Regions from separate parts of the Actinoplanes subglobosus genome, predicted to be linked through region 1. Evidence: riboswitches for the same ligand, from Rfam matches in the RefSeq annotation. Region 1 holds a riboswitch; the other holds the start of a gene.

Evidence for each region. A riboswitch is a leader RNA that binds a small molecule or an ion and turns the genes downstream of it on or off. The one in region 1 is predicted to bind cyclic di-AMP.
Region 2: linked by a shared signal. The riboswitch ahead of ACFO0C_RS00085 (C40 family peptidase) and the one ahead of ACFO0C_RS34000 (transglycosylase family protein) in region 1 are both predicted to bind cyclic di-AMP.

Annotation. Positions count from the first base shown of each region.
Region 1 covers NZ_JBHSBL010000023.1:78,715-84,158, reverse strand. The annotation lists gene ACFO0C_RS34010 (GNAT family N-acetyltransferase) at 1-208, opposite strand, end outside; gene ACFO0C_RS34005 (CPBP family intramembrane glutamic endopeptidase) at 306-1,205, shown strand; cyclic di-AMP (ydaO/yuaA leader) riboswitch at 1,376-1,619, shown strand; gene ACFO0C_RS34000 (transglycosylase family protein) at 1,618-2,163, shown strand; gene ACFO0C_RS33995 (GGDEF domain-containing protein) at 2,227-2,706, opposite strand; gene ACFO0C_RS33990 (hypothetical protein) at 2,738-2,989, opposite strand; gene ACFO0C_RS33985 (MFS transporter) at 2,986-4,383, opposite strand; gene ACFO0C_RS33980 (MarR family winged helix-turn-helix transcriptional regulator) at 4,456-4,935, opposite strand; gene ACFO0C_RS33975 (hypothetical protein) at 5,029-5,196, shown strand; gene ACFO0C_RS33970 (ATP-binding protein) at 5,216-5,444, opposite strand, start outside.
Region 2 covers NZ_JBHSBL010000001.1:14,178-19,621, reverse strand. The annotation lists gene ACFO0C_RS00100 (DivIVA domain-containing protein) at 206-886, shown strand; gene ACFO0C_RS00095 (epoxide hydrolase family protein) at 875-1,930, opposite strand; gene ACFO0C_RS00090 (MarR family winged helix-turn-helix transcriptional regulator) at 1,984-2,409, shown strand; gene ACFO0C_RS00085 (C40 family peptidase) at 2,455-3,444, opposite strand; cyclic di-AMP (ydaO/yuaA leader) riboswitch at 3,461-3,592, opposite strand; gene ACFO0C_RS00080 (M56 family metallopeptidase) at 3,732-4,640, opposite strand; gene ACFO0C_RS00075 (BlaI/MecI/CopY family transcriptional regulator) at 4,637-4,993, opposite strand; gene ACFO0C_RS00070 (cytochrome ubiquinol oxidase subunit I) at 5,067-5,444, shown strand, end outside.

The DNA.
Region 1 (5,444 bases):
TGAACTCGGTGCCGGCCGTCCAGTTCGCCGCCGAGCGTTCGGTGTAGTCGCGGGCCTCGGCCGGGCCGTACTCCGGGGTGGCGAACGGCAGGAACGGCGCCAGTTCGGGCACCGACTCGTGGACGGCCGCGGCCAGTTCGGCGGACCATTCCGGTTCCCAGCGTTTGAGGACCAGATCGCCGGCGTTGATCATCTCGGGTGGTTCCATGATCCGTATTCTGCCGGACGTCTATATCTCTGGTTAGGCACGGGAATCCGGCTGTGGCCGGATCCGCTCGGCACGTCCGGTGGGAAGACTCGTCGCCATGATGATTTCGGCGCCCGGTAGCCCGTACCACCGTCTTGCCCGCACCGCCCTGCACCGGTGGTGGCGTTTTCCGCTCGGCACCGTGTTCATCGTGGGGGCCGCCTTCGTCGTGATGATCTTCTACGTGATCGTCGCGGAGATCTTCGGGCGGCCCGGCGGGCCGGACGGCATGGCCACCCTCGGTACTCTGCCCGATCTCGCGGCCGGTTTCCTGTCGATTGCGGTGGCCCTTCCGCTGACGCTGCTGGCCGCACAGTGGATTCAGCGGCGCCCGGCCGGGACCCTGTCATCGGTGGCCGGGCGGATCCGGTGGCGATGGCTCGCGGTGTGTCTCGGCGTCGCGACGGTGACGATCGTCGTGTTTCTGACAGCGGTCACGGTGCTCTCCCCGGATTCCGGGCCCGACGAGTCACTGGCCGGCTGGGGGCCGTTCCTGGTGTCGGCGGCCGTGCTGCTCGCGGTGGTGCCGTTCCAGGCGGCGGCCGAGGAGTATCTGTGCCGTGGCTGGCTGCTGCAGGGGCTCGGCGCGTGGCTGCGCAGCCCCTGGCTGCCGATTCTGGTGCAGGCCGCGGTTTTCGCCGCTTTGCACGGATGGGGTACGCCGTGGGGCTTCGCCGACCTGATGATGTTCGGCATGGTGGCCGGCTGGGTGACGATCCGCACCGGTGGGCTGGAGGCCGCGATCGCGCTGCACGTCGTGAACAACCTGCTCGGGATGCTGGTGGCGGCGGCGTTCGGGCAGCTCACCATCGAGGAGACGGCGGCCGACATGCCGTGGTGGATGTTCGTGGCCGACGTGCCGGTCCTGATCGGATTCGCCGCGGTGATCGTGTGGCTGGCCCGGCGCCGGCGGCTGCACACGGCGAGCCCGATCGTGGCCTACGGCTTGGCCCACTGAGCCGCCAAAAAGGCTGATGAAAAGGGTATAAGCGCAGTGTCGGTAATTTCCGGGCGCTAACAAGATCAAAGCGGGCAAATACTGAGAAGAACGTCACTATCCGGGGCTGTTTTCTTGGCTCGCGGCCCATCGACGTGGTTACCGTCGGGCCGTCCCGCGACGCGGGCACTGTGGACGGACCGCCGAGTCCTGCCCCCGTCCGCAGACTCGATGCAAGGGCAGGAGCGGGGGACCCACTTTTCGACGGTGCGCGGGATGCGCGCCTTGGGGTGAAGCCGTGTGCACGCGGCCGGGCCAGCGAGAATTGTTCACGACGGTGGAGACCGCCTCGACGGTGTGACTCGAGGTAGGTCGTGAACATTCTCGTCCGCCCGAACCCGACAGCTCACCTCGCAGGCGTGGAGGATCATCCATGTCTGGTAGTAGACGAATCCGCCTTGCCCTGGTTCTGGCGACAGCCGGAATCACCGGAGCAGGCGTCCTGCTCGGCCCGGCCACCCCGGCTCAGGCCGCGCGCCAGGTCAACTGGGACGTCGTCGCCAAATGCGAGTCCGGCGGCAGGTGGCACATCAACACCGGAAACGGGTACTACGGCGGCCTGCAGTTCAGCCGCAGCACGTGGAAGGCCAACGGTGGCGGTAGGTACGCCCCGACGGCTGACCGGGCCACCAAGGCCCAGCAGATCGCGATCGCCAACAAGCTGCACGCCAAACGCGGGCTGAGCCCGTGGCCGGTCTGCGGCAAGAAGGCCGGTGTCTACAAGACGACGAAGACGTCGACTCCGAAGAAGAAGGCCAAGGCCACCGGCAAGACCTACGTGATCAAGTCCGGCGACACACTGGCCTCGATCGCCAGGAAATACAAGGTCAAGGGCGGTTGGCGTACGCTCTACGCGCTGAACAAGGACAAGCTCCGCAGTCCCGGCCTGATCTTCCCGGGCCAGCGCATCCGTCTCTGAGCCGGGTTCCGCCGAGCGGCGGCCGGGAGCGTCCATCGCCTCCGGCCGCCGCGCGCCACACGGTCATGATCGATTAACCGAGGCGGCCACCGATGGCCGCACCGGGATGCGGTCGAAGACCGCGTGGCCGCCGCCGGATCGTTTCGCGTGGTACATCGCGATGTCGGCCTGCTGGAAGAGCAGGTTCGAGTCCCCGTGGGCGAGCGCGACACCGATGCTCACGTCGATCGTCATGTCGATCTCCTCGACGATGAAGGTCTCGCGCAACGCCTCGCGGATCCGGTCGGCCACGGCGACCGCCGCCCGCTCGTCCACGTTCGGTCCGGAGACCACCACCACGAACTCGTCGCCGCCGAGACGGGCCAGCAGATCACCGTCCCGGGTGACCGCGGCGAGCCGCCGTGCGGCCTGCTCGAGCAGGTTGTCACCGGCCTGGTGCCCGTACGTGTCGTTGACCTCCTTGAACCGGTTGAGGTCGAGCAGCAGCAACGCGATCGGGTCGTGCCGGGGCGCGGCGAGCAGGATGTCCAGGTGTTCCAGCACCGAGCGGCGGTTCGCCAGCCCGGTCAGCGCGTCACAGCGCTGTGTAGTGGGCGAAGTCCCCCGCTCCCGTGGTGCTGGCCAGGAAGTCGACGACCCCCGCGGAGAACAGCGCGGCACCGCCCAGCCCCGCGATCGTCCCGTCCAGCACCACCCGCCGGCCCGAGACGTGCCTGCTGGTGAACAGCAGCACGCCCGCGTACGCCTGCGGGTAGAAGAGCAGCCACCCGGCGTCCGCCCGGGACGGGAACGGCGGCGCTCCATACCTCTCAGGTCGGCAGGTCAACCAGCCGAATTGAGGGCGTTTCCGTGGGCGCGCGATCTCGCCGGGCGCAGCACAGTCAGGGCCACCAGGAATCCCGTGGCCAGCAGTCCCGCCGACGTGGCGAACGCCAGCCGGTAGCCGCCGGTCAGTGCCTCCGCCTGGGTCCAGCCCGACGCCAGCAGCCCTTCGGTGCGGGAGGCCGCCAGCGTCGACAGCACCGCCACGCCGATCGCCATGCCGACCTGCTGGGTCGTGTTGAACAGCCCGGACGCGAGCCCCGCGTCGCTCTCCCGCGCACCGGACATGCCCAGCGTCGCCAGTGCCGGCAGCACCAGGCCGCCCCCGGAGATCAGCACCATCACCGGCAGGAGATCGGTGACGTACCCCGCCCGTACCGGAATCCGGGTCAGCAGCACCATCGCCGCGATCAGCAGCACCAATCCGGCGAGCAGCACCGTGCGCGCCCCGAACCGGGCACTGACCCGCGCCGACACGAGCAGCGACACGATCCCGATCCCGACCGCGGCCGGAAGCATGGCGAGTCCCGTCTCCAGAGCGGTGTAGCCGAGCACTTTCTGCATGTACAGCGCGACGAGGATCTGGAACGCGAACATCCCGGACAGGGCCAGCATCTGCGCCAGGTTCGCCCCGGTGACGTTGCGGGACCGGAGGATCCGCAGCGGCATCAGCGGATTGGCGGCGGTGGCCTGCCGGATCACGAACCCGGCCAGCAGTGCCGCCGACACGACCCCGGTCCACCACTGCGCGCCGCCCTGCACGACCGTGTAGATCCCGAGCATCAGCCCCGACGTGACCAGGGCGGCCCCGAGGACGTCGGCGCCCGCGGACAGCCCGAGTCCTCGGTCGCGGGGCAGCACCCGCACCGCGAGCACGATCGTGGCCAGCCCGATCGGCACGTTGATGAAGAAGATCCACGGCCAGCTCAGCGTGTCGGTGAGCACCCCGCCGAGCACCTGCCCGATGGACGCCCCCGCCGCGCCGGTGAAGCTGAAGATCGCGATCGCCCGGCCGCGGTCCGCGTCGTCGGTGAAGATCGTGACCAGGATGCCGAGCACCACGGCCGAGGCCATCGCGCTGCCGGCGCCTTGCAGGAACCGTGCCGCGATCAGCATGCCCGGCGTGCTCGCCAGTCCGGCCAGCAGCGAGGCGGCGGTGAAGACGGCGTTGCCGGCCAGGAACATCGCGCGCCGTCCGACCAGGTCGCCGAGTCGTCCGGCGAGCAGCAGCAGTCCGCCGAACGGGATCAGGTACGCGTTGACCATCCAGCTGAGGCCGGCGGGGGAGAACCCGACGTCCTGCTGGATCGCGGGCATCGCCACGGTCACGATGCTGCCGTCGAGAATCGTCATCAGCCCGGCGGCGGACAGGACGCCGAGCGCGGTCCAGCGATGCATGAAGAGCCTCCCCATCAGTGCGATGGGAAGGACGCTAGCAGATAGTTTTGTTGCAGACGATCCTGGACGGATCTACCTGGCGCGCTCCCGCGCCCGGCGACCACCCTCGACCGGCGTGGCCAGATGGCCCGTGGCCAGCCGGCTCAGCACCCGGACCAGCGCCTCCCGGTCCTGCTCGGAAATGCTGCCGAGGGCCTCCCGGTGCACCCCGTCGACGATCTCCTGACTGCGCCGCGCCACCTCCGCCCCCTCCGGCGTGACCGCGATGATCCGGGCCCGGCGATCCGTGCTCGACGGCCGCCGCTCCGCATAGCCAGCCTTCTCCAGCGCGTCCACGGTCACGACCATGGTCGTCTTGTCCATGTCGCCGAGCTCGGCCAGCTGGATCTGCGTCCGCTCCTCCTCCAGCGCATGCACCAGCACACAGTGCATCCGCGCGGTCAGCCCGATCCCGGCCAGCGCCGCCGCCATCCGCGTCCGCAGGACATGGCTGGTGTGATCCAGCAGGAACGACAGGTCCGTCTCGGTCCGGGCGGGCGCCATGGCAGTCATCCGCCCAGCGTAGCCGCCGTTGGATCCGAGACGGATAATCGCTTTCGGTACGATCCGCCGCTCCCGCAACCAGGAGCACGTACCCTCCTCGCGGTGGGAGGATCACCGAAGGCCGGTCCCGACGACCCGTCAGTGCCGGGCGCACTGCTCTGGGCGGTGCGCATCGGCGACGTCTGCGTGCTCGGCGATCTCACTCCCGGCCCGCGCTGGCACGAGTGGTACGCGGGCCTGCTCCCGGACGGCCGCTGCCTGACCCTCTGAACGGCGGCCACCGCGCCGCTCAGGAACCTCGCGGGGCGATCCCGAACCGCATCCGGACGATGGTTCCCTCCGCGGCGGCGATGGCGTCGACCTGGTCACACAGTCGTTCGACGATGGCGAGGCCACGGCCCCGGCGGGCCTCGGGCGTCGGCATCGGCCGGCCGAAGGCGCGCATCGGGCCACCGTCGATGACGTCGCAGACGACGTAGCCGTCCTCGGCGCGGATCCACACCCGGCCGCCGCCGGAC
Region 2 (5,444 bases), on a different contig from region 1:
GGGTGATGACGACGCGTTAACCCCTGCCGGACTGGTCACGGCCGGTTACGATCGCCAGCGCCCGTCCACGACGGACCTGCGCGCCGTCGTGCCGAAACCGACACTGCCGTGCCGAAACCGACACTTCGGGCGTTGTGCTGTAGTCGAGAACGGGCGTCGTGCCGCAGTCAACGGACGCGCAACGGACGCCGGAAGCGAGGTAGGGATGCCGATCACTCCCGCAGACATCCACAACGTGGACTTCAAGAAGCCGCCGATCGGTAAGCGCGGCTACGACGAGGAGGAGGTCAATGCTCTCCTGGAGGAGGCGAGCCAGGAGATGCTGCGCCTGCTCGACGAGAACGGGGCGCTGGCCGCCCGGCTCCGGGAGAGCGGCGGGTTCACCGACCCGGGTGCGCTGACCGCCGAGGTCAGCGAGCTGGCCGCGCACCTCCAGCACATGCGGGAGGGCCTGGCCCGGGCCGAGCACGAGGCCCGGGAGATGCAGGTCCAGCTGGAGCGGGCCCACGACGAGGTGCGCGCGGCGGCCCAGCCCCGGCAGCAGGGTGGGGCGGTCGACGACCGGGTGCTGCGGATGGCGCACCGCACCGCCGAGGAGCACGTCCGGGACGCCCAGCGCGAGTCGGACGATCTGCTGGTCAGCGCGCGGGCCCAGGCCGATCAGATGACCGGCGACGCGATCCGGACGGCCGACACGATCGAGACGGACGCGCGGCGGCAGCACGCCGAGGCACTGGACGAGGTGGCCCGCGACCGGGCGGCGATGGTGGCCGAGATCGAGCGGCTCGACGAGCTGGCGCAGGACTACCGGTCGGCGCTGGGCGACCATGTGGTCCGGCAGCTGCACGACCTGGAGGGTGGCACGCCGGCTCTGTCACCGCCCTGACCAGCGGCTGAAGAACGCGATCACGTCCTGGGTGAACAGGTCGGGGACCTCCAGGGCGGCGAAGTGGCCGCCCCGGGGGAACTCGCTCCAGTGGACGACGTTCGCCCGCTGCCCGGCCAGCGGGCGGATGGACTGGACGATGTCGCCGGGCAGGACCGCGACACCCAGCGGGACCTGGCCGGTCTCCTGCGGGCCGGACTCCTTGACGATCCGGGCGGCCGACCCGGCGGTCCGGAAGAACCAGTGGTGGGCGATGTTCGCCACGATCCGGTCGTCGGGGACCCGGGTGGCCGGGTCGGCCCAGGTGTCGAACTTCTCGCCGAGGAACGCGAGCAGCCCGGCCGGTGAGTCGTTGAGCGCATAGGCCGGGGTCTGCGGGGTGGCCGCGAACAGGATCTGGTGCGGATGCCGGTTGGCGGCCACCCGCATGGTCTTCTCCAGCCGTTCCCGGTCGCCGGGGCCCAGGCCGTCCGGCTCCCCGGGTGTGGGCAGGTAGTTGACGTGCACAGCGACCACGTGGTCCGGGGCGACGGTGGCCAGGGTGCGGGAGACGCCGGAGCCCCAGTCGCCGCCCTGCGCGCCGTAGCGGGTGTAGCCGAGGCGTGCCATCAGCTCGGCCCAGGCTTCGGCGATCCGCCGGACGCCCCACGACCGGGTGGTCGGGCCGGACAGCCCGAAACCGGGGATCGCCGGGACGACCAGGTGGAAGTGCTCGCTGAGCGGGCCGATCACGTCCAGGAACTCCACCGTGGAGCCGGGCCAGCCGTGGGTGAGGATCAGCGGCAGGGCATGCGGGTCGGCGCTGCGCACGTGGAGGAAGTGCACCCGGTCGCCGCCGATCTCGGTGACCTGCTGCGGCCACGCGTTGACCTCGGCCTCGTGGGCCCGCCAGTCGAAGCGGAGCCAGCGGTCGGCGAGGGCGCGGACCCGTTCGACGGTGATGCCGTAGCCGGCGGGGGCCGCGGCGGGCCAGCGGGTCCGGCGGAGGCGCTCGGTGAGGTCGTCGAGGTCCGCCTGGGGAATGTGGAGCCGGAAGTCGTTCATGCGACTAACGTTAGACTGACTAACGTTAGTCCGTCCAATGTTATCGTCGTCACGTGGATCATCTGCCGAGCTGGCTGCTCTCCCAGGCCGCGGCGCACGCGCACCGGCTCGTCGCCGACGGGTTCGCCGGCGTGGGCGCCAAGGGCTATCACTACCGGCTGCTGTCGTCACTGGTCACCGACGGGCCGGCCAGTCAGGCGGCGCTCGGGCGGCGCACCGCCATCTACCTGAGCGACCTGGTGGGGGCGCTCAACGAACTGGAGGCCGGCGGCTTCGTGCGGCGGTCACCGGATCCGGCGGACAAGCGGCGCAACGTCGTCGCGGTCACCGACGCCGGCCGGGAACGGGCCGGTGAGCTGGGCGAGCGGGTGGAGGCGATCCAGGACGATCTGATGGCGCCGCTGTCGGCTGATGAGCGGGCGCTGCTCGCCGGCCTCTTGCGCCGGCTGGTCGAGCACCACGGCCGTACCGGGAAATGAGGAAAGGCCGCCGTCGAGGAGACGGCGACCTTTCCGCGGGGTGTGTCAAGCAGGCCGGCGATAGCCGGCGATGGGGCCGCGATCGATCGGGGCCATCCGCACGTAGTCGCCCGTGTGCGGCGCGTGGACCACCTTGCCGCCGCCGATGTAGATGGCGACGTGGTGGATGTCGGAGTAGTAGAAGACCAGGTCACCCGGCTTCAACTCACTCTTGCTCACCGACTTGGTGGAGCCCCACTGGTCCTTCGTGTAGTGCTCGAGATGCACGCCGACCGCTTCCCACGCCTCCTGCGTCAGACCCGAGCAGTCGTAGCTGTTCGGGCCGTTCGAGCCGAAGACGTAGGGCTTGCCGATCAGGTCGCACGCCCGCTGGGCGGCGCGGCCACCCTTGTCGTTCGTGTAGTCGACCGGACAGGGGCCGGTGCGCAGCGCCCCGTCGTCGGCGTTGGCCTTGCCGTAGGCCGCGATGCGGAGCTTCTGGAGCTTCGTGATCTCCTTCTCGATCGCCGTCTTCTTCGTGCCGAGATCGGTGTCGCGGATCGTGATCTCGGACTCGAGCTGGTCGACGGTGGCCTTGTCGGCGGCGTACTTGTCGCGGAGTTTCGCCACCTCGGAGATCGACGCCTCCCGGTTGGTGGCAAGCTGCTCGAGAAGCGTCAGCTTGTCCACCACACCCGTCGGCGAGCCGGTGAGGACCATCGCGTTCACCAGGGTCGGCGACCCCTGCATGTACGCGTCGACGGCGAGGCCCCGCACCTCCACCATCGCGGCGTCCACCTGCGCCTGCAGCGGAGCCAGCGTCTTCGCCAGCTCCTTCTGCTGCTTGCGCAGCTTGACCAGCTTGGTGTGAGTGCCGTTGTAGTCCTCGATGACCGGCTCGAGCTGGTTCCACTCCTCGTCGATCTGCTTCTCGATCTGAGCCGGAGTGGGCTCGGCATGAGCGACGGTGGGACCCGTGACCAGGACTCCGGCCGCGGCCACCGCGCACATCAGGATGCGCACGAGGCCGGCGCGACGCGCGCTGATCCGTTTCACGCTGGTGCGTTGTCCTTTCTTCCCGTTCAGCCGCCGACCGGGTTAGCTGACGGGTTCGGGCGGGAAGGCTGCCCGGCCGCGTCGCCGCGGCTTCACCCCAGGTGCTCGGTTCCCCGGTTCGCCGTGGGCCTTTCGGCCGCAGACGATTAGGCGGTGGTCCGTCAGATCGGCCGGGTGGCCGATGGGGGGCTGGGCGGACCGGGGACCACCGTACTCGGATCAAGACGGCAAATGAAGGTCGCACAGGCCGCCGAACTGTCCGCACAGCCGACGACACGCAGGGTGTTCTAAAACGGCCAGCTGTTCAGGGCGCGCGCCAGCCAGGGCACCACGACGATCACGGTGGGTAGCACCAGCAGGCCGGCCGCGGCGGTCACCCCGGCCACGGTGAGAGCGGTCGAACCGCCGTCCGGAATGTCCAGACGGGCCAGCCGCCGGCGCCGGGATTCACCCTCCGGGTCGGCGGTCACCTCCTCCGCCAGGGGGACGGCGTCGATCAGCCGCGCCAGCGCGGCCCGCAACGGCGCCGGCCCGGTCCGGCGGCGGGCCGCGTCGTCGGCCACCATCTCCAGCAGCAGATGTACGGCGTCGAGCGGCGCCTTCGACCGCAACGGCCCCGGCACCGCCCGGTAGAACGCGGTGAACGACTCCATCACCAGCTCGTGCCTGTGCCGCAGGTGGGCACGCTCGTGGGCGAGGACCGCGTCCACCTGCTCCCGGTCCAGTGACTCCAGGACGCCGCCGCTGAGCACGACCCGCGGGTCCCGCCCGGGCACACAGTAGGCCAGCGGCAGTGCCCCGTCGAGCACACGGACCTCCGCCCCGCCGAGGCCCTCGTGCCGCTCGACGGAATCGAGCAGGTCGACGAGCATCCGGTGCCGGGCGCGCCGGGCCCGGGCCCGGGAACTCACCCGGACCAGCGACACGATCAGGCGGATCACGATGGTCGCGGCCACGGCCAGGGAGAACAGCAACGCGGCGACGGTCTCCGGATGGCGTGCCCCCGCGGCTCGCGCGACCTCCTCGGGCGCGGCGAGGACCACACCGAGAGCGCAGAGTACGGCGGTGAGCGTCAGTGACTGCCAGAGCAGGACACCCGCGACCGGGGCACGGTCGGTCCAACGGGCGCTCGCCAGCAGTCTCGGCGCGGCCAGCGAGAGCGTCAGCCCGAGGGCGCCGAGCAGGAGGGCGGTCACCGCTCGATGTTACGGGTGGCCTTCTCGATCGCGGCCCGCAGCGCTTCCGGCGGCAGCTGGCCGACGAAGTAGGCGAGAGCGGCGTCACGGTCGGGGGTGGCGGTGAGCGCGTCCATCATCACGCCGGCGGTCATCTCCTCGCGGGTCTGCGCCGGGGCGTACTTGTAGGCGCGGTCCGCCCGCTGCTGGGTGACCAGGCCCTTCTTGGCGAGCCGGTCGAGGACGGTCATGACCGTCGTATACGCCAGATCGCGCTCCCGGCTCAGCAGGTCGTGCACCTGCCGGACGGTGAGCGGCTCGCCCGCGTCCCACAACTTCGTCATGACCTCGCGTTCGAGGTCGTTCCGTGCCATGTGAGCCACTCTACTTCACGACGTCGTACTACGCGTCGTAGTATCTACTACGAATCGTCGTAGAGGGGCTGCCATGGACGTGCTCGACCTGACCCGGCTGCAGTTCGCGGTCGTGACGATCTACCACTACCTGTTCGTACCGGTGTCGATCTCGCTCGCGTCGGCCGCCGCCGGTTTCCAGATCGCCTGGATCCGTACGTCCCGTGAGAAGTACCTGCACCTCACGAAGTTCACCGGCAAGCTGCTGATCGTCACGTTCGCCGTCGGCGTGGTCACCGGGCTGGTCCAGGAGTTCCAGTTCGGGCTCGGGTGGAGCGCGTTCGCCCGGTTCTACGGCGACGTCTTCGGGCCCACACTCGCGATCGAGGGGATGCTCGCGTTCTTCCTCGAGGCCACGTTCCTGGCGCTGTGGTATTTCGGGTGGGACCGTCTGCCCCGCTGGCTGCACACC